Regions from separate parts of the Mesorhizobium sp. DCY119 genome, predicted to be linked through region 2. Evidence: riboswitches for the same ligand, from Rfam matches in the RefSeq annotation. Region 2 holds a riboswitch; each other region holds the start of a gene.
The links. A riboswitch is a leader RNA that binds a small molecule or an ion and turns the genes downstream of it on or off. The one in region 2 is predicted to bind cobalamin.
Positions count from the first base shown of each region.

Region 1: it holds a riboswitch for cobalamin, as region 2 does, so the genes downstream of both, bluB (5,6-dimethylbenzimidazole synthase) here and DZG07_RS23415 (TonB-dependent receptor) in region 2, are expected to answer to the same signal.
Region 3: it holds a riboswitch for cobalamin, as region 2 does, so the genes downstream of both, DZG07_RS10715 (DUF1636 family protein) here and DZG07_RS23415 (TonB-dependent receptor) in region 2, are expected to answer to the same signal.

Region 1 covers NZ_CP031834.1:3,758,510-3,764,459, forward strand. The annotation lists gene dxs (1-deoxy-D-xylulose-5-phosphate synthase) at 1-716, opposite strand, end outside; gene DZG07_RS18260 (pirin family protein) at 823-1,743, opposite strand; gene DZG07_RS18265 (DUF2277 domain-containing protein) at 1,873-2,145, opposite strand; gene DZG07_RS18270 (exodeoxyribonuclease VII small subunit) at 2,217-2,468, opposite strand; gene DZG07_RS18275 (histone deacetylase family protein) at 2,472-3,398, opposite strand; cobalamin riboswitch at 3,521-3,705, shown strand; gene bluB (5,6-dimethylbenzimidazole synthase) at 3,752-4,477, shown strand; gene DZG07_RS18285 (TetR/AcrR family transcriptional regulator) at 4,484-5,083, opposite strand; gene DZG07_RS18290 (MFS transporter) at 5,200-5,950, shown strand, end outside.
Region 2 covers NZ_CP031834.1:4,787,533-4,793,482, reverse strand. The annotation lists gene DZG07_RS23430 (aromatic ring-hydroxylating dioxygenase subunit alpha) at 1-854, shown strand, start outside; gene DZG07_RS23425 (hybrid-cluster NAD(P)-dependent oxidoreductase) at 954-2,057, shown strand; gene DZG07_RS23420 (hypothetical protein) at 2,061-2,309, shown strand; cobalamin riboswitch at 2,375-2,583, shown strand; gene DZG07_RS23415 (TonB-dependent receptor) at 2,778-4,646, shown strand; gene DZG07_RS23410 (ABC transporter substrate-binding protein) at 4,700-5,527, shown strand; gene DZG07_RS23405 (iron ABC transporter permease) at 5,524-5,950, shown strand, end outside.
Region 3 covers NZ_CP031834.1:2,216,504-2,222,453, forward strand. The annotation lists gene cobN (cobaltochelatase subunit CobN) at 1-1,224, opposite strand, end outside; gene cobW (cobalamin biosynthesis protein CobW) at 1,241-2,278, opposite strand; gene DZG07_RS10715 (DUF1636 family protein) at 2,275-2,700, opposite strand; cobalamin riboswitch at 2,738-2,944, opposite strand; gene DZG07_RS10720 (winged helix-turn-helix domain-containing protein) at 2,974-4,173, opposite strand; gene DZG07_RS10725 (NADH-quinone oxidoreductase subunit A) at 4,520-4,885, shown strand; gene DZG07_RS10730 (NADH-quinone oxidoreductase subunit B) at 4,876-5,457, shown strand; gene DZG07_RS10735 (NADH-quinone oxidoreductase subunit C) at 5,464-5,950, shown strand, end outside.

The DNA of each region.
Region 1 (5,950 bases), 1.0 Mb from region 2:
CCGGTGACGTAGCCGCGCGCATGTTCCACCGCGCGGGTGATGGCGCGGTCGGCGCGCGCGCCGAGATAGGAGGTCAGCTTCTTGCCGAGGTCACGGATGCCGGCATAGGTTTTGCCCGACGCCAGACGCGCCAGATAGGCGCTCATCGCGCCCGAAGGCGGGGCGATCGACATGTCGTTGTCGTTGAGAATGACGATCAGCCGCGCATTCAGCGCGCCGGCATTGTTCATCGCCTCATAGGCCATGCCCGCCGACATCGCGCCGTCGCCGATGACCGCGATGACGTTGTTGGTGCCGCCATTGAGGTCGCGCGCCACCGCCATGCCGAGGCCGGCCGAAATGGAGGTCGAGGAATGTGCGGCGCCAAACGGGTCGTATTCGCTCTCGGTGCGCTTGGTGAAGCCGGACAGCCCGTCTTCCATGCGCAGCGTGCGGATGCGGTCGCGGCGGCCGGTGAGAATCTTGTGCGGATAGGCCTGGTGGCCAACATCCCAGATAATGCGATCGTCCGGCGTGTCGAAGACGTAATGCAGCGCCACCGTCAGCTCGACCACGCCGAGGCCCGCGCCAAGATGCCCGCCGGTATGCGAAACGGCGTCGATCAATTCGGCGCGCAACTCCGAAGCGAGCTGTGGCAGGTCGCTTTCGGGCAGCAGCTTGAGGTCCGCGGGAATGCGGACCTTGTCCAGCAGCGGCGTTTTGGGTGGCAAAGTCACGAGGTCGAAGCCTGTCTGTAATCCATTTAGTCTACAGATTGGAGATAGAGCGTCGGCTCCGGAAAGTAAATGTGCGGTGATGACGCGTATCCCAGCGTCATAAGCATCAACTTTCAGGCAAAGGTATGAATTCCTGGTCGTCGCCTGGCACGATGTCGAAGCGGCCGGTCTTCCATTCCTGCTTGGCCTGCTCGATTCGTTCCTTGGAGGACGAGACGAAATTCCACCAGATATGGCGTGGCGAACCGAGCGAAGCACCGCCGAACAGCATGAAATGCGCGCCGTTTTCCGCCGAAACGACGATCTCGTCGCCCGGCTTCAGCACCAGCAGACGGTTTTCGGGGAAACGGTCGCCGGAAATCACAATGCTGCCATCGAGCACATAGATGGCGCGTTCCTCGGCGTCGGCTGGAATGCTGTAGCTGGCGCCGGGGGCGAGGCGGATATCGGCGTAGAGCGTGTCGTGATAGGTCGTCACCGGCGCGCGCATGCCTTCAAGCTCGCCGATCACGACGCGACCGGTCACGCCCTCGGCACTGAATTCGGGCAGCGTTGCGCTTGCGGTGTTCTCGAACACCGGCGCGATTTCCTCCTTGTGGTCGGGCAGCGCGATCCAGGTCTGCAGGCCGGAAACCGACATCGGCGCCCCGCGCATTTCCTCGGGCGTGCGCTCGGAGTGGACGATGCCGCGCCCGGCGGTCATCAGGTTCACGTCACCGGGCGAGATCACCATCTCCGTGCCGAGCGAATCGCGGTGCCTTATCTTGCCATCGAACAGATAGGTGACGGTCGAAAGACCGATATGCGGATGCGGGCGCACGTCGAGCGCCTTGCCGGCGCGCAGGATGGCCGGACCCATGCGGTCGAAGAAGATGAACGGCCCGACCAGCCTGCGCTTGGCCGTCGGCAGTGCGCGCCGCACCTCGAAACCGCCGATGTCCTTGGCGTTGGGAATGACCATCAGCTCGATGGCATCGCAGGAGAAGGCGTCACCCGGTTCGGGATCGCGTGCGGGAAAAAAGCTCATGGGACACTCCGGTCTGCGGTTGCGTTCAACCTTATGCAGAGAGGCTACGCCCCAAGCGCGACAATCGAAAGTCCCATACCGGAGACGGCATGTTCAATCGCTGAGCCTAGAACAGGCGCACGACAAGCGTCATGCGTTTGCAAAACGCAGCGCCGAACGGGCCTTCGCCTTGGCGGCTTCTTCCTCGCGGTTGCGCGGATGCTGGTGCGTTTCCATCGAATGCAGCAGTTCGTGCGCCGCCTCCCCTATCTTATCGACGGCGCGGTTGAAGGCTTCCTCGTTCTTCTTGGAAGGTTTCGTCGTACCGCTCAGCTTGCGGACGAACTGAAGTGCTGCGTCGCGGATCTCGTCATGCGTCGCCGGTGGCTCGAAATTGAACAACGTCTTGATATTGCGGCACATCGTCAGCTCCCGGATTTTCCATCGACCCTTTGTCTGCTTCATAACTGGGCGCGAGGTGCCGCGACGTCAAGTCATTCACCGTCGAGCGGCTCCGTGCCCACGGGCTTGCCGTCGCGCGACAGGCGGATTTTCTCGACCTTGTCCTCGGCGGCCTTGAGCAGCCGGTCGCAATGGGTCTTCAGCGCTTCGCCGCGCTCATAGATCTTGATCGACTGGTCGAGCGGCACGTCGCCGCGCTCCAGATCGTCGACGATCTTTTCCAGCGCCTCCAGCGCCTGCTCGAAGCTCATCGCCTTGATTTCTTCACTCGGCTCGGTAGCCATTCCTTATCCTTTCATCAGGCGCTTCACATGCGCCGCGACCGAGAACGACAGGCCCTCGAGGTCGTATCCGCCTTCCAGCAGGCTGACGAGCCGGTTGCTCGCATGGCGCGTGGCGCGGTCCATGAGTTCGCCGGTCGCCCAGTCGAAATCGTCTTCGGTCAGGTTGATCTCGGCCAGCGGGTCGCGGTGATGCGCATCGAAACCGGCCGAAATGATGATCAGGTCCGGCGCGAAATCGTCGATCGCCGAAAACACGCGCGAACGCATCGCCTCGCGAAAAATGTCGCTGCCGGTCTGCGGGGCCAGCGGCGCGTTGACGATGTTGCCGGCGCCGGTCTCGTTCTTCGCGCCGGTGCCGGGGTAAAGCGGCATCTGGTGCGTCGAGCAGTAGAGCACGGACGGGTCGTCCCAGAAGATGTCCTGCGTGCCGTTGCCGTGATGCACGTCCCAGTCGACGATGGCGACGCGCTCGGCGCCGTGCTTCTTCTGTGCATAGCGCGCGGCGATCGCGGCATTGTTGAACAGGCAGAAGCCCATCGCCGTGGTCTTTTCGGCATGGTGCCCCGGCGGGCGGCTGGCGACGAAGACATTGTCGGCCTTGCCGGAAAACACGTCGTCCACAGCCGCGTTCGCCGCACCTATCGCCGTCAGCGCCGCGATCCAGCTTTTGGGGCTGGCGGAGGTGTCGGCGTCGATGGAACGGATACCCTCTTGCGGGATAGCCGCGCGCACCTTTTCGACATGGCTTTCCGGGTGAGCGTAAAGAATCGTCGCCTCGTCGCCCTCCGGTGCCTCGACTCGGTCGAGTGCGGCAAAGGCCTCGTCTTCCAGCACGCGCGCGATTGCACGCAGGCGGTCCGGGCGCTCCGGGTGGCCGGGCGGCGTCAGATGCTCGAGATAGATCGGATGTGAATAGAGACGCGTCGTCATGCAAACATCCTATCAGGAAAGACCGTGCCGCCGCCATGCGTCGGCCCCCGAAGCCTGGGGAAAATCCTCTTTGCGAAGTCATAGGTCGGCATCGGGGGATGTTTTTGCAAGCGTTGCGCGTTAAGTCTTCGGCACTGTCAGGTGCCCGCCGCAAGGTGGGAGAATCGGGAACACGGTGAAAATCCGTGGCGTGCCCAACGCTGTAAGGGGAACCGCATCGGCAAATGCCACTGTTCGCGAGAACGGGAAGGCGCCGCAAGCGGGATGAACCCAAGCCAGAAGACCGGCCCGGTAGAGATAGTCATCCGCGTGGACAGGCGGAGCGACATTTTTCGATCGCAAGGGGAAATGCGATGAATGTTGTCCGCAACCACGTCTGCCGTGAAAATGCTTTCGAAGACGCCGAGCGCGATGCCGTCTACCGCGCCATCTTCACCCGCCGCGACGTGCGCAGCCATTTTCGTCCAGACCCGATAGACGATACGGTGCTGGCCCGGCTGCTTCTCGCCGCCCATCACGCGCCTTCCGTCGGCTTCATGCAGCCCTGGAACTTTATCGTCGTCCGCGACATGCAGCGCCGGCAGGCCGTGCGCGATCTTTTCCTCGCCGCCCGCGAGCAGGAACTGCCTAATATCGCCGAGGAGCGGCAGGCGCTCTACCGCAAGCTGAAACTGGAAGGCATCTGCGAAAGCGCGCTGAACCTCTGCATCACCTGCGACCGCTCTCGCTCGAAGGGTTCGCCGCTCGGCCGCTGGCACAATCCCGAGATGGACGTCTACAGCACCGTTTGCGCCGTGCAGAATTTCTGGCTGGCGGCGCGCACTGAGGGCATCGGCGTCGGGTGGGTCAGCATCCTCGACGCGGACGCTTTGAAGCGCGTGCTGAACATTCCCGGCCACGTCGTTCCGATCGCCTATCTCTGCGTCAGCCATGTCTCGGAATTCGCGCCGCGACCCGACCTCGAACGAAACGGCTGGGGCGCCCGCCTGCCGCTCTCCAGCCTGATCATGAGCGAGACCTTTGGCGGCGAAGGCGAAGACGCACTGAAGGAGGTCGCTGACGAAGCGAACCGTTCGTGACCCCTCTCAGCCCTTCTCGACCAGCAGCCCGTTAAGCAAGGTCTTGAAGGCCGAGACGGCTTTGCGTGAGGTTTCCTCGGGATCATCGGAATTCGCGATCCTCTGCGATGCTTGGCTGCTCGCGCCATTGATCAGCCGCGCAGCTGTGCCCGCATCGAGATCGGGAACGACAATCCCCTCCTCCTGCAACCGGGTCAGGTTTTCCGTCATCGAGGCTTCGCAGGCGCTGGCGTTCGGCCATTGCGACGGATCGCCCAGCACGGCAGGGGCGTCGCGGAACAGGATGCGCTGGATTTCCGGGTCGAGCGCCAGTTCGATGTAGCTCGTGCATTCGTCGACGAAATGCTGCCAGCGCGTCGGCGCCTTTTCCGCGATTTCGCGCACCCGCACCGCCATCTCGCCGTCGATCTCGGCAATGACGGCCTGAAGCAACCCCTTCTTGTCGCCGAAGTGATGATAAAGCGCGCCGCGCGTCAGGCCGGCTGCGGCGGTGAAATCGTCCATCGATGCTTCCGCATAGCCGACAGTGCCGAAGGCATGACGCGCAGCCTCCACCAGCTTGGCGCGCGTTTCGGCGATCATCTCCTTGCGTGGTTTATGCGCCATCAAATCTCCTTCGCATACGATGCGTATATTATTTGACATACGCGACGTATGCAACTATCTAGATTGCATACGCCACGTATGTAAGTGGTGCCCCTCTGGAAATCCAGGAGCGTTCGATGTCCAACCCCTATAGCGAGATATTCAAGGCGCCGGGAGCCAAAGGCTTCGCTGCCGCCGGTTTTATTGCGCGGCTGCCAATCGCCATGGCGCCGATCGGCATCGTCGCCATGCTGTCGCAGACCCATGGCGAATACTGGCTGGCGGGTGCCGTCTCTGCAACCTATGCGCTGACCAATGCGGTCTTCGCCCCTCAGATCTCGCGGCTGGTCGATCGCCTCGGCCAGACAAGGGTACTCGTGCCGACAACGATCATCTCGGTGATCGCCTTCGCCGCACTCCTGATCGCCACCAACCAGAACTGGCCGATCTGGACATTGTTCGTATCGGCGTTTGTGGCCGCGGCAATGCCCAGCATGCCGGCAATGGTGCGTGCGCGCTGGTCCGAGATTTTCCACGACCGTCCTGAACTCAACACCGCCTTCGCCTTCGAATCGGCTGCGGACGAACTCGTCTATATCGCCGGCGCGTCGCTGTCGGTGGGCCTCAGCGTGGCCCTGTTCCCGGAAGCGGGCATGCTGGCGAGCACGCTGTTCCTCGCATTCGGATCGGTGGCCTTCATCCTGCAACATTCGACGGAACCCGGAATCAGGCCGCTGGACCATGGTGGCGGCGGCTCGGCGATCCGGCAGCGGCCGGTTCAGATCATCACCTTTGCCCTGATCTTCATCGGCGCGATCTTCGCGACCGCTGAAGTCAGCGCGGTGGCGATCACCAAGGAACTCGGCCAGCCGAGCGCTGCAAGCCTTG
Region 2 (5,950 bases):
AGTTCGGCCTGAAGCCCGTCGCCTGCGAAAGCGTCGGCGGCTACATCTTCATCTGCCTCGCCAAGGAGCCTGCGGATTTCGCGCCGATGCGGGCGATGGTCGAGCCTTATCTTTTGCCGCACCGCCTGCGCGACGCGAAGGTCGCTTTCGAAAGCACCATCGTCGAGAAGGGCAACTGGAAGCTGGTCTGGGAAAACAACCGCGAGTGCTATCACTGCGCGGCGAACCATCCCGAACTTTGTAAGACCTTCCCGGAAGCTCCGACAGTCACCGGCGTCAACGGTGCCGAAAGCGATCCCGAAATGCTTGCCCATTGGGCGAAGTGCGAGGCTGTCGGCCTGCCGAGCAAGTTCCGCATCGATGCCGGTGGCCAGTACCGTGCCACGCGTGCGCCGCTGCTGCGCGACGCCGTCAGCTACACGATGTCCGGCAAGCGCGCGGTGAGGAAGAACCTTTCCGATATCGTCACTGCCGACAAGATCGGCGCGCTGCTGCTCTATCACTACCCGACCACCTGGAACCATGTGCTGGGCGACCACGCCGTCACCTTCCGCGTGCTGCCGATCTCGGCAACCGAAACGGCAGTCACCACCAAATGGCTGGTGCACAAGGATGCGGTCGAGGGTGTCGACTACGATCTCGCTGAACTCACCCATGTCTGGACCGAGACCAACGATCAGGACCGCAGGATCGTCGAGGAAAATGCCTTCGGCATCAAGTCGCCGGCCTATGAGCCCGGACCTTACTCGGTCGAGCATGAGGGCGGCGTGATGCAGTTCGTCGAATGGTACTGCAACTTCATCGAGCCGCGCCTGACCGACGACGAAAAGCCGGCGCTGCGCAGCGTGGCCTAAGACCATGAGCCCGAACCGTAGGACCGCGTTAGCGAAAAGTGGTTGCCGGTTTTCGGACAAGCTCATGGTCAATCAAACGGAACTAAGCGGATGAACGCGATGACGGAACTTTCCCTTTATCGGCATCTGGACGAGATGGTGCCGTGGAACGACCGGCTGCAGGTGCTGGAATGCATCGGCGTGATCGACGAGGCGTCGGAGGTGAAGACCTTCATCTTCCGCTCCGACAACCAGACCTGGTTCCGCTACCAGCCCGGCCAGTTCGTCACGCTGGAACTGCCGCTGGAAGACGGCCCGCTGATGCGCACCTACACGCTGTCCTCCAGCCCGTCGCGGCCGTTCTCCATCGCGGTCACGGTCAAGGCGCAGGCCGGCAGCGTCGGCACGCGCTGGATGTTCGACAATCTCGTGCCCGGCGTCCACATCAAGGCCTACGGCCCGGCAGGCGATTTCTCCCATCACAACCATCCGTCGGCGAAATACCTGTTCGTCTCCGCCGGTTCCGGCGTCACGCCGATGATGTCGATGCTGCGCTGGCTGAACGATTGCGCGCCATGGACCGACGTCGCCTTCGTCAACTGCGCGCGCCGCCCGGAAGAGATCATCTTCCGCAAGGAGCTGGAACTGCTCGGCAGCCGCATGCCCGGCCTGTCGCTCGGCTTCCTCATCGAGGAGCGCTCGAACCGAGAAGTCTGGAGCGGCCATATGGGCCGCATCGATGCCGTGCGCCTGCCGCTTCTGGCGCCCGATTTCCGCGACCGCGAAGTCTTCTGCTGCGGCCCCGACCCGTTCATGCGCGCGGTGCGCCAGATGCTCGAGGCCGCAGGCTTCGACATGGCGCATTATCATCAGGAAAGCTTTGGCGCGCCTCCGGTGGAAGTCGTTCCGGCGCCGTTCTCCGACGCCTCCACGCCCGCGCCCGATAGCGCGCCTGTCGAGCAGATCACCCCGATCCGCTTTGCGCTGTCGGATATCGATGCCGACTGCGTCTCCGGCCAGACCGTGCTGCAGACGGCCCGCGCTTCCGGCGTGCGCATATCAGCCGCATGCGAGTTCGGCCTGTGCGGCACCTGCAAGATCAAGAAGGTCTCGGGCGAGGTCGAGATGAGCCACAATGGCGGCATTCTCGACCACGAAATCGAGGACGGCTTCATCCTCGCCTGTTGTTCGAAGCCGCTCGGTGCGCTGACGGTCGAGGCCTGATCCATGGGCTCGCATTGGCAATCGGGCGCGATCGAGCGTCCCGCCGGCTCGGCTGCGTCCGTCGAAGACCCAGCCCTGTCGTGCCCGGAAGATATCTTCCTGTCGTGGCTGCTATGGCTGCCGCAAGGCAGCGACATACGCACTGCCGCCGCCCGCGAAGTCGCTCGCCTCGATCGCCGTGCGCCATTGCCCGATGGCCTGCGCCGTCTGCGAGGCATGTTCATGCTCGCCGCAAACGGCTCGGCCGTTTAGGCATTTCCACATCGGCTTTTTCCACACACCGCCAAACCCGGTTGACGCTCGCCGGACGCACAGCTACCAGTGGAATCGGAATTGGTTCCGCTTCACGGCGGATGAAAAGGGAACACGGTGAGATCGACAGATCGAAGCCGAGACTGCCCCCGCAACTGTAGCCGGCGAGCTTTCTTTCAACCAGGCCACTAAAAGCGCTTCAGCGCGATTGGGAAGGCGAAAGACAAGCATAGACCCGGAAGTCAGGAGACCTGCCTTTTCCGGTCACCCATGCTTGAACACGGGGTGTGTTCAGGCGCGGTCGCCCGTGGCGGTGACATTTGAAAAAGTGTTGCCGCATGCCGGGGTTGGCCGAGGGTTCGATGTCGTCGTTTCATAGTCTGCCTGTCGATCATTTTCCTGTCTGCGGTTTGTCATCAAACCTTCGGGCGCGCTTTGCCGCCCGCCAAAAGCCTATCGGGGGCAGACATGCAGAAATCGACCATTTTGGCTGGCGCATTGGCGCTGGCTTTCACGAATAATGCCGGCGCGCAGGAGCTGGATGACGGCGCCGCGGACGTAATCAAACTCGACACGGTCGTCGTCACAACGCCGCTGCGGCGCGAGACCACGCTGGCGCGCTCGACCTCGTCGGTGACGGTCATCGACCGCAGGGAGATCGAGCAGTCGGCAGCACCCGACCTGCCGTCGCTGCTGAAGTCCTATACCGGCGTTTCGATCATTTCCTATGGCGGGCAGGGGGCGTCGGCCAATGTCTATCTGCGCGGCATGTCGGCCACCCAAACGCTGGTGTTGATCAACGGCGTGCGGGCAAGCTCGGCCACCAGCGGCACGACCTCCATCTTCAACATCCCGCTGGCTTCGATCGAACGCATCGAGGTCGCCAAGGGCGCGCATTCGGCCCAGTACGGCGCCGACGCCATGGGCGGCGTCGTCAACATCATCACCAAACAGGGCGGAGCCTGCGCCGATGGCCGCAATGCCTGTGCCACGCTCACCACCGGCGTCACCCATCCCTGGGGCGGCTATGTCTCCGGCACCGTCCAGGGACGCAGCGAAAGCGGCGTGAACTACGCGCTCAGCGGCAGCCTGCTGGGCACGCGCGGCTATGACTTTACCACGCCGCTCGCCTGGGGTCACGAGCCCGACGATGACGGCTTCCTGCAAGGCTCGGCCAATCTTTCGCTCTCGAAGGAATTTGATTGGGGCCGGCTCTACGCCGACGGCCTGTTCGCGCGCGGCCGTAGCCAGTACGACGCGACGTTCCCATCCGCAAACGAAGTCGACACCACGACCTTTGCCGGCAAAGTGGGCGCGCATGTCCTCCATTCCGACAGCTGGTCCTCGACGGTCGAACTCAGCTCCGGCCTCGATTACTCGACCAATTTCCGCGACGACGTGCCGGGTGGCGACAGCCAGTTCGACACGCAGCGCTACGGCATATTCGCCTCGACCGAAAAACGCTTCGAGACCGGCAAGGCCAGCCACATCCTGACGGGCGGCGTCGAAGCCTATCGCGAGCAGGTCGATTCGACCGTCGACTTCGCCGTCGATTCGCGCGACCTGGCCGCACTTTTCAGCCAGTATTCGCTGGAGTACGAGGCGCTCCGCGTCGACACGGGCATCCGCTATGATCACAGCAGCCAGTTCGGCAGCGCCACCACCTACAATGTCGGCGCGAGCTACGAAGTGCTGCCCGATCTCGTGCTGCGCTCGTCCTACGCCACCGGCTTCCGCGCGCCGACCTTCAACGATCTCTATTATCCCGGCTATTCCAACCCGGATTTGAAGCCTGAAAAGTCGCGCTCCTACGAGGTCGGGCTGAACTGGCAGGCAACGGCTGGCACCAGCGTCGACCTCGCTTTCTATCAGACCTTCCTCGCCGACGCGATTGCCTCCAATCCGCCGACCTATCTTCCCTTCAACGTCGCAAGCGCCCGCATAACCGGTTTCGAGGTGACGCTGGCGCACCGCTTCAGCGACGAATGGAGCGGCAAGGCCACGATCGACATCCGTGAGCCGCTCAACCAGGACAATGGCAAGTACATTCCCTATCGCGACCGCTTCAAGGCAACGGCCGAACTCACCTACAGCCCGACCGAGCAGCTCGACCTGACGGCGAAAGTTCTCTATGGCGCGGCGCGCTATTCCAATGCGGCCAACACCGTCGAACTGCCGGACTACGTGACGGTCGATTTCACCGCGCTCTATGCCCTCGATGCGCAGTCGCAGTTCAAATTCTCGGTCGAGAACATGTTCGACGAGGAATACGCCACCGTCACCGACTACCGCGCGCCGGGGCGCACTTTCAATCTGAGCTTTACGCGAACGTTCTGAACGGTGAGGTTCTGCATCGGGCCTCTATTGGGGCCCGGTGCCCGGAGAAAAGCATGAAACGAATCATGGCGATCTTGATGGTCTCGGTTCTCAACGCCTCTGCGGCTCTCGCCGCCGAGGCTCCGCATCGCGTCGTCTCGATGAATGTCTGCACCGACCAGCTCGCCATGCTGATCGCCGGCGAGGGCCAGCTTTATTCGGTCTCCTATCTCGCCGGCGACAGGAATGCGTCGGTGCTTGCCGATCAGGCTGGCGGCTATGTGGTCAACCATGGGCTGGCGGAGGAAGTCTTTCTCATGCAGCCGGACCTGATCATCGCAGGCACCTTCACGACGCGCACGACCGTCGAGCTTCTGCGGCGGCTCGGCTTTCGCGTGGAGGAATTTGCGCCGGCAAATTCCCTTGACGACATCCGCGAACACATCTCGCGCATGGGCACGCTGCTGGGACGGCAGGAAAAGGCGTCTGCGCTTCTGGCCGAGATCGATGACGCGTTAGCGAAGCTCCGCGCGCAGCCGCCCTCCGGCAAGTCTGTCGCGACCTACTCCGCCAACAGCTACACCTCCGGCTCCGGCACGCTGGTCGATGCGCTGATCGGCATCTCCGGCCTCGAAAACATCGCTGCGCGGCTCGGCCTCACCGGCACGTCGAAACTGCCGCTGGAACTGCTGGTGCTCGCCGATCCCGATCTCGTCGTCTCCAGCGAGGGCGATTATCCAGGCCCCGCACTGGCCGAGGAGGGCTATGTCCACCCTGCCTTCAAGGCGCTGACAGCGGGCAGCACGGCCGTCAATATCCCGTCGAAGTACACGATCTGCGGCGCCCCCTTCACGCTCGAAGTCGCGCGGATTCTGCAGGATGCGGCGGGGGCGGCCAAATGAGCGAGACCGCCCGCTACCGCCTGCTGCTCGTGGTGCTTGGCGCAGCGACACTCATCCTGTTCCTGCTGTCGCTCACCGTTGGCCCCGCTGCACTTGGTTTTACCGAAAGCATCGCCGCACTGTTCTCATCGAAGGCCGGCGCCATCGCCCTCATCATGCAGGAAATCCGCCTGCCGCGTGCCATCCTTGGCCTGATGATCGGCGCGACGCTCGGCCTATCTGGTGCAGCGCTGCAGGGCTATCTGCGCAACCCGCTGGCAGAGCCGGGATTGATCGGCGTCAGCGCCACCGCCTCGCTCGGCGCGGTCATCGCCATCTACACCGGCTTCTCGGCGGTCTTCCCGCTTGGCCTGCCGCTGGCAGCGCTTGCCGGAGCCGTGCTCGCGGTGCTGGTCGTGCAGGCCATGGCCGGCATGAAGGGCG
Region 3 (5,950 bases), 2.3 Mb from region 2:
GAAGGCTGCGACGAGGCTTGCCACTTGCTCGACGCGGTCCGGCTCGGGGTGATTGGCGAGACCCTTGAAAGCGAGGGCCGCGTCGACTTCGATCTCTGCCTTGAACGAAATCGCGCCGGCAAGGATGCGGCCGTCGAGTTCTGGCATGACCACATGCATTGCGAGATCGGCGGGGGCGAGGCCGCGCTGGTTCGTGGCCCAGGCGTCGCGGCGCGTGGTTGCGACGATAACCTGGAATACCGGCACGCCGGCGCGGTCGAACAGCGTTTCGCTGCCGGGCTCAGCGCCGGAGGCGAAGGCGGTTGCGGTGATGATCGCGGCGGGTTTCAGGTCTGCCAGCGCGTTTTCGACGAAGGCGAGGGAGGCCATGTCCTTCAGGCTGGAAACGAAGATCGGAACGGGGTTCATGCCATGTCGGCGCAGCGCCTCCACAAGCGCGTCGATCGGCGCGACATCGGCGGCGAGCAGCATCGAGCGGTAGAACAGGATGGGGATGACGGGGGCTTTTTCCTCCCCCCTTGAGGGGGAGGTGCCGCCAAAGGCGGCGGAGGGGGTTGCTGCGGCAGTGCTCGGCGTTTCTTGGCGTTGGCGCGCGGCCGGGACGACCCCACCCCCGGCCTGCGGCCGGACCCTCCCCTCGAGGGGGAGGGGGACGTCGCGCTCGACGACACCCCTTGCCGGGTCGTAAAAACCGGCCTTCGGCACCGTAACCGGCGCTGTTTGTGCGCCTTCTCCGCCGGCCAGCCCCGCCAGCCGCCGCACCAGCCCGCGCATATTCTCAGGTCCGCCCTCACGGAAATAGGCGAGCAGCCCGTCCAGCTGCTCGCGCGGCAGGGTCGAGCATTCGATCAGCCGGAGGTCTTCGTCGTGGCTTTCGCCGGGAAGCAGCGCCAGATGGATATTCTTCTCGCGGCACATTGCGGCGAGCCGGTCGCAGCCATAGCGCCACCAATCATAGCCGCCGAGGATGCGCACCAGAATGACCTTGGCCCGGCTGGCGGTGTGGTCGATCCACAGATCGACCGACATCGGGTGGCGCAGGTCGCGAAGGGCGGCCAATCGCATCGAGGGCAGCGTTTCGGCTTCTTGCTTCCATGCCGCCGCCAGTCCGGCCAGATCGCTGTCGGTGAAGGACAGGGCCACGATATCCGCCGGTGCTTGCCGCAGATCGACCGGCTCGACCAGATCGTCGAGCGAGGCGGATGTCGTGGTCAGTATGTGCATGGCGGCACGCTGTTGGTCAGTTGACCAGTATGCGCTCGATCGCGGCGCGATTCAGCCCCTTCAGGCCAATGACGACGAGACGCGAGCGGCGGTCGTCGGCAGCCGTCCAGGCGCGGTCGTAATAGTGGTTGACGCGTGGGCCGACGGCCTGGACCAGAAGCCGCATCGGCTTGCCGCCGACATCAACGAAACCCTTCACGCGCAGCACGTTTTCTTGTTCGGCAGCCGTCGCCACGCGCTTGGCCAGCGCGTCGGGATCGGAAATCGCCGGAAGCTCGATGATGAAGGAGTCAAAATCATCGTGCTCGTGGTCGAGTTCGTCGTCGTGATGGGTCTTGCGGTTCTCGATGTCGTCCTCGACGGCCAAACCGAGGCCGAGCAGCACCGAGGGATCGACCTTGCCCTGCGCGGTCGGGACGATTTTCACGGCGCGCGACAGATGCTCGCTGATGATGGCGTTGGCGCGGGCGCTGCCGGCTGCGTCGAGCAGATCGCTCTTGGAGAGAATGATGAGGTCGGCGCAGGCGACCTGATCCTCGAACACTTCCTCGACCGGGTCGTCATGATCGAGCGAATCGTCTTCCTGGCGCTGCGCCTGCAGAGCATCGAGGTCGGATGCAACCTTCCCTGCGGCCAGTGCGGGGCCATCCACCACGGCGACGACGCCGTCTACCGTCACGCGGCTCTTCACGCTCGGCCACTGGAATGCCTGCACCAGCGGCTTGGGCAGCGCCAGGCCGGAGGTCTCGATGATGATGTGATCGACTTTCGGCTCCAGCGCCAGGATCTGATCCAGCGCCGGCACGAAATCGTCGGCGACGGTGCAGCACAGGCAGCCATTGGCCAGCTCGACGATGTTTTCCTCCGGGCAGGCATCCACGCCGCAACCTTTGAGGATTTCGCCATCGATGCCGATATCGCCGAATTCGTTGACGATCAGGGCCAGCCGGCGGCCATTGGCGTTTTCGAGGATGTGGCGGATCAGCGTAGTCTTTCCGGCGCCGAGAAAGCCGGTGACGACGGTGCAGGGAACGCGGGCGGCGGAAGCGGTCATGAATTGTCCTTCAGGAGATCGAGGGGAGGGATGCGCGCGACGAGGCCGCGCTTGAGGCTGTCGGGGCGGCCGCGCCAAGGCAGGATGCCGTCGGTCGAGGTCGCGAAAAGCTTTGCGCCGGTGATCAGATCGGGTCCGCTTTCGGTCGTGAGGTCGCCGAAGACGTAGCTCCACGAGCCGTCGCGCAGCAGGGCAGCGCTCAGACGACTCTTGCAGTTGCCGAGGCATTCGACCTGTTTGACGGTGATCTTCTCGGGCGCTGCGGCGCGAATCGCACCTTGGGCAAGATGCTCGCCGGCGCGGGGCCGAGCATCCGAGCCGGTTTCGTCGCGACAGGAGGAGCAGACGAGAATCGTTACGCCGGGCGCGCCCAAATCTTGGGAGTCCTCGGCCAGTTGGATAGGATTGCCGTCGGCTTTCACAGAATCATGCTCCTTGCCCGGGACACCCGCCAGGCGGTCGGATTTTTCGTCTGACGGCAGGTCTCCTGGCTCGCGGGTCGTCGCTTCATGCCGCCTTCCCGGGAAAAATCCCAGTGGCTGTCGGCCTTCGGCTATCCGCTTACAGTTGCGGGGACAGCTGCGGACTTGGGCATGTTCGCCCGGCACCGCATTCCCTCTTAGCCCCTCCCTTTGCGGAGAGGGGACCGTCGCGGGCGAATTTAGGCGGTGGTGCCTTGCGCTGTCAACGCGTGGTTACGACGCGATTATGTCGGCCAACGCCGGGGCGAGGTCTCCGGCTGGCGATATCTCGATGCGATCGAGTTCGAGCCAGGACATCATCAGGCGCAGTTCTTCGATGAGAGCTGCGGCAGTGTGGTCCGGCGCGCCCGGTTCGGCATAGGCGGCCAGCACGCGCAGGACACGGCCCGGTCGGTCCGCCTTCACATCGATGCGCGCCACAATCGCGTCGCCGAGCAGGAAGGGCAGGACATAATAGCCATACTGCCGCTTTTCGGCGGGCGTGTAGATCTCGATGCGGTAGCGGAAATTGAACAGGCGCTCCGTGCGGGCGCGTTCCCAGACCAGCGGGTCGAAGGGGGCGAGGAGGGCGCGGGCCTCGACCTTGCGGGGGATGCGGGCACCGGCATGAAGCCAGGCCTGATGGGTCCAGCCTTTGACCCTGATGGGCAGAAGCTCGCCCGATTCGACCAGCTCCTCGATGCGGCCCTTCATGTCGGCGGGCGAAAGGCGGAAATAGTCGCGCAGGTCGCTGTAGGTGGCGATGCCGAGCGCGCGGGCCGAAATGCGCAGCAAGTCGCGATGCGCGTCGGGAGCCGACGGAATGGGCGCATTATATATGGAGGCGGGCAGGACGCGCTCGGGCAGGTCATAAAGACGCTCGAAGCCACGGCGCGAAGATGTTGTGATCCGCCCGGCCCAGAACAGCCATTCGAAAGCGTGTTTCTCGTCGCTCCAGCCCCACCAGCCGCCCGAGCCCTTGGCGCCATCGATGTCGGAAGCCGCGATCGGGCCTCGGTTGCGGACTTCCTGATAAATCTCATCGATCAGGCCTTCGTTCTCCCGCGCCCATTTCGCCAGCCCGGTGTACATTTCCTCGTGCCGGCCAGCCCGTTCCATGCGCCAGCGCATGAGGGGATAGGTTTCGACCGGAAGGAACGATGCCTCATGCGCCCAGTATTCAAAGAGCGCACGTTTTCGTGATGTGGCAGCGTTATCGAGTAACGCGCGCGGGTAGGGACCAAGCCGCGAGAACAGCGGCATGTAATGCGCCCGCACCACCGCACTGACGGAATCGATCTGCAGCAAGCCGATGCGCGAAAGCACCTTGTTGAGATGTCGCCGGTCGATGGTCCCTGTCGGTCGTGGATCGGCAAAACCCTGGGCGGCGAGCGCGATGCGTCGCGCCATGGCAAGCGGGATCGTTTCCTTCATTCTTCGGCCGTCCGGATATGCATGAGGCGGGTGTCTTTGCGTCAACTGGAATCGAAATGTGGAGTTCAGCCTAGCAGGCCTGCGACGGGAATTGTGTCAGGATAAAAAGTGGAGTAAAAAGGTAAGGAAATCAAATGCGCCTTGTGCAACGCAAATCGCTGAAAAGCGATTGGCGTAGCCATGCTTTCGCCAAGGTTTGACTTGCGTCCCCCGATTGCCTGCGCTAACCCTCGCCGCGTTGCAGCATAGTTTCTCGCCGCGGCCTTCGTAGGCAATCTGTCGCGGTCTGGCGGTTCGACTCAATGCTATAATTCAGGCCGATCGGCCACCAACGGAAAGTCGGAGCATGAGCGCGCTCTTAAGTTCATATCTTCCCATCGTCATTTTCATCGGCGTGGCCCTCGTGGTCGGGCTGGCGCTGATCGCAGCGCCCTTCCTCGTGGCCTACCGCAATCCGGACCCGGAAAAGCTGTCGGCCTATGAGTGCGGCTTCAATTCGTTCGACGATGCGCGCATGAAGTTCGACATCCGCTTTTATCTGGTTTCCATTCTCTTCATCATCTTCGACCTTGAAGTGGCCTTCCTGTTTCCGTGGGCGGTTTCCTTCGGCAAGATCGGCATGCTCGGCTTCTGGTCGATGATGGTCTTCTTGGCGGTGCTCACCATCGGCTTCATCTACGAATGGAAAAAAGGAGCGCTGGAATGGGATTGAACGACATGTCTCCCACAATGGTCGCTGCCAAGCCCAAGGGCATTCTCGATCCGAACACCGGCAAGCCGATCGGCGCCGATGATCCGTTCGTGATGGACATCAACAACGAGCTTTCCGACAAGGGCTTTATCGTCACCTCGTCGGAGGCGCTGATCACTTGGGCGCGCACCGGCTCGCTGATGTGGATGACCTTCGGTCTCGCCTGCTGCGCCGTCGAGATGATGCACATCTCCATGCCGCGCTACGACGCCGAGCGCTTCGGCATCGCGCCGCGCGCTTCTCCGCGCCAGTCGGACGTGATGATCGTTGCCGGCACGCTGACCAACAAGATGGCTCCCGCGCTGCGCAAGGTCTACGACCAGATGCCCGAGCCGCGCTATGTCATCTCCATGGGCTCCTGCGCCAATGGCGGCGGCTATTACCACTATTCCTATTCGGTCGTGCGCGGTTGCGACCGCGTGGTGCCGGTGGACATCTATGTACCCGGCTGCCCGCCGACCGCGGAAGCGCTGCTCTACGGCATTCTTCTCCTCCAGAAGAAGATTCGCCGCACCGGCACGATCGAACGGTGATTTTCGATGAGTGAAGCCCTCAAGGACCTTGCGGCCTATCTGGCCGAAAAACTGGACGGAAAGATCGGTGAAGCGGTCATCGCTTATGGCGAGCTGACGCTTTCCCTCGAAGCCGGCGATATCGTCAGCGTCGCCAGCTTCCTGCGCAGCGACGTGCAGTGCCAGTTCATCTCGATGATCGACGTTTGCGGTGCCGATTACCCGGCGCGTCTGAAGCGTTTCGACGTCGTCTATCATCTGCTGTCGCCGCGCCAGAACCTGCGCATCCGCCTCAAGGTGATGACCGACGAGGATACGCCGGTTCCTTCGCTGACGGGCGTCTATCCCGGCGCGGACTGGTTCGAGCGCGAAGCCTACGATCTCTACGGCATCCTGTTTTCCGGCCACCCGGATCTGCGCCGCCTGCTGACCGATTATGGCTTCGAAGGCCACCCGCTGCGCAAGGATTTTCCGCTGACGGGATTCGTCGAAGTTCGCTACGACGACGAAGCCA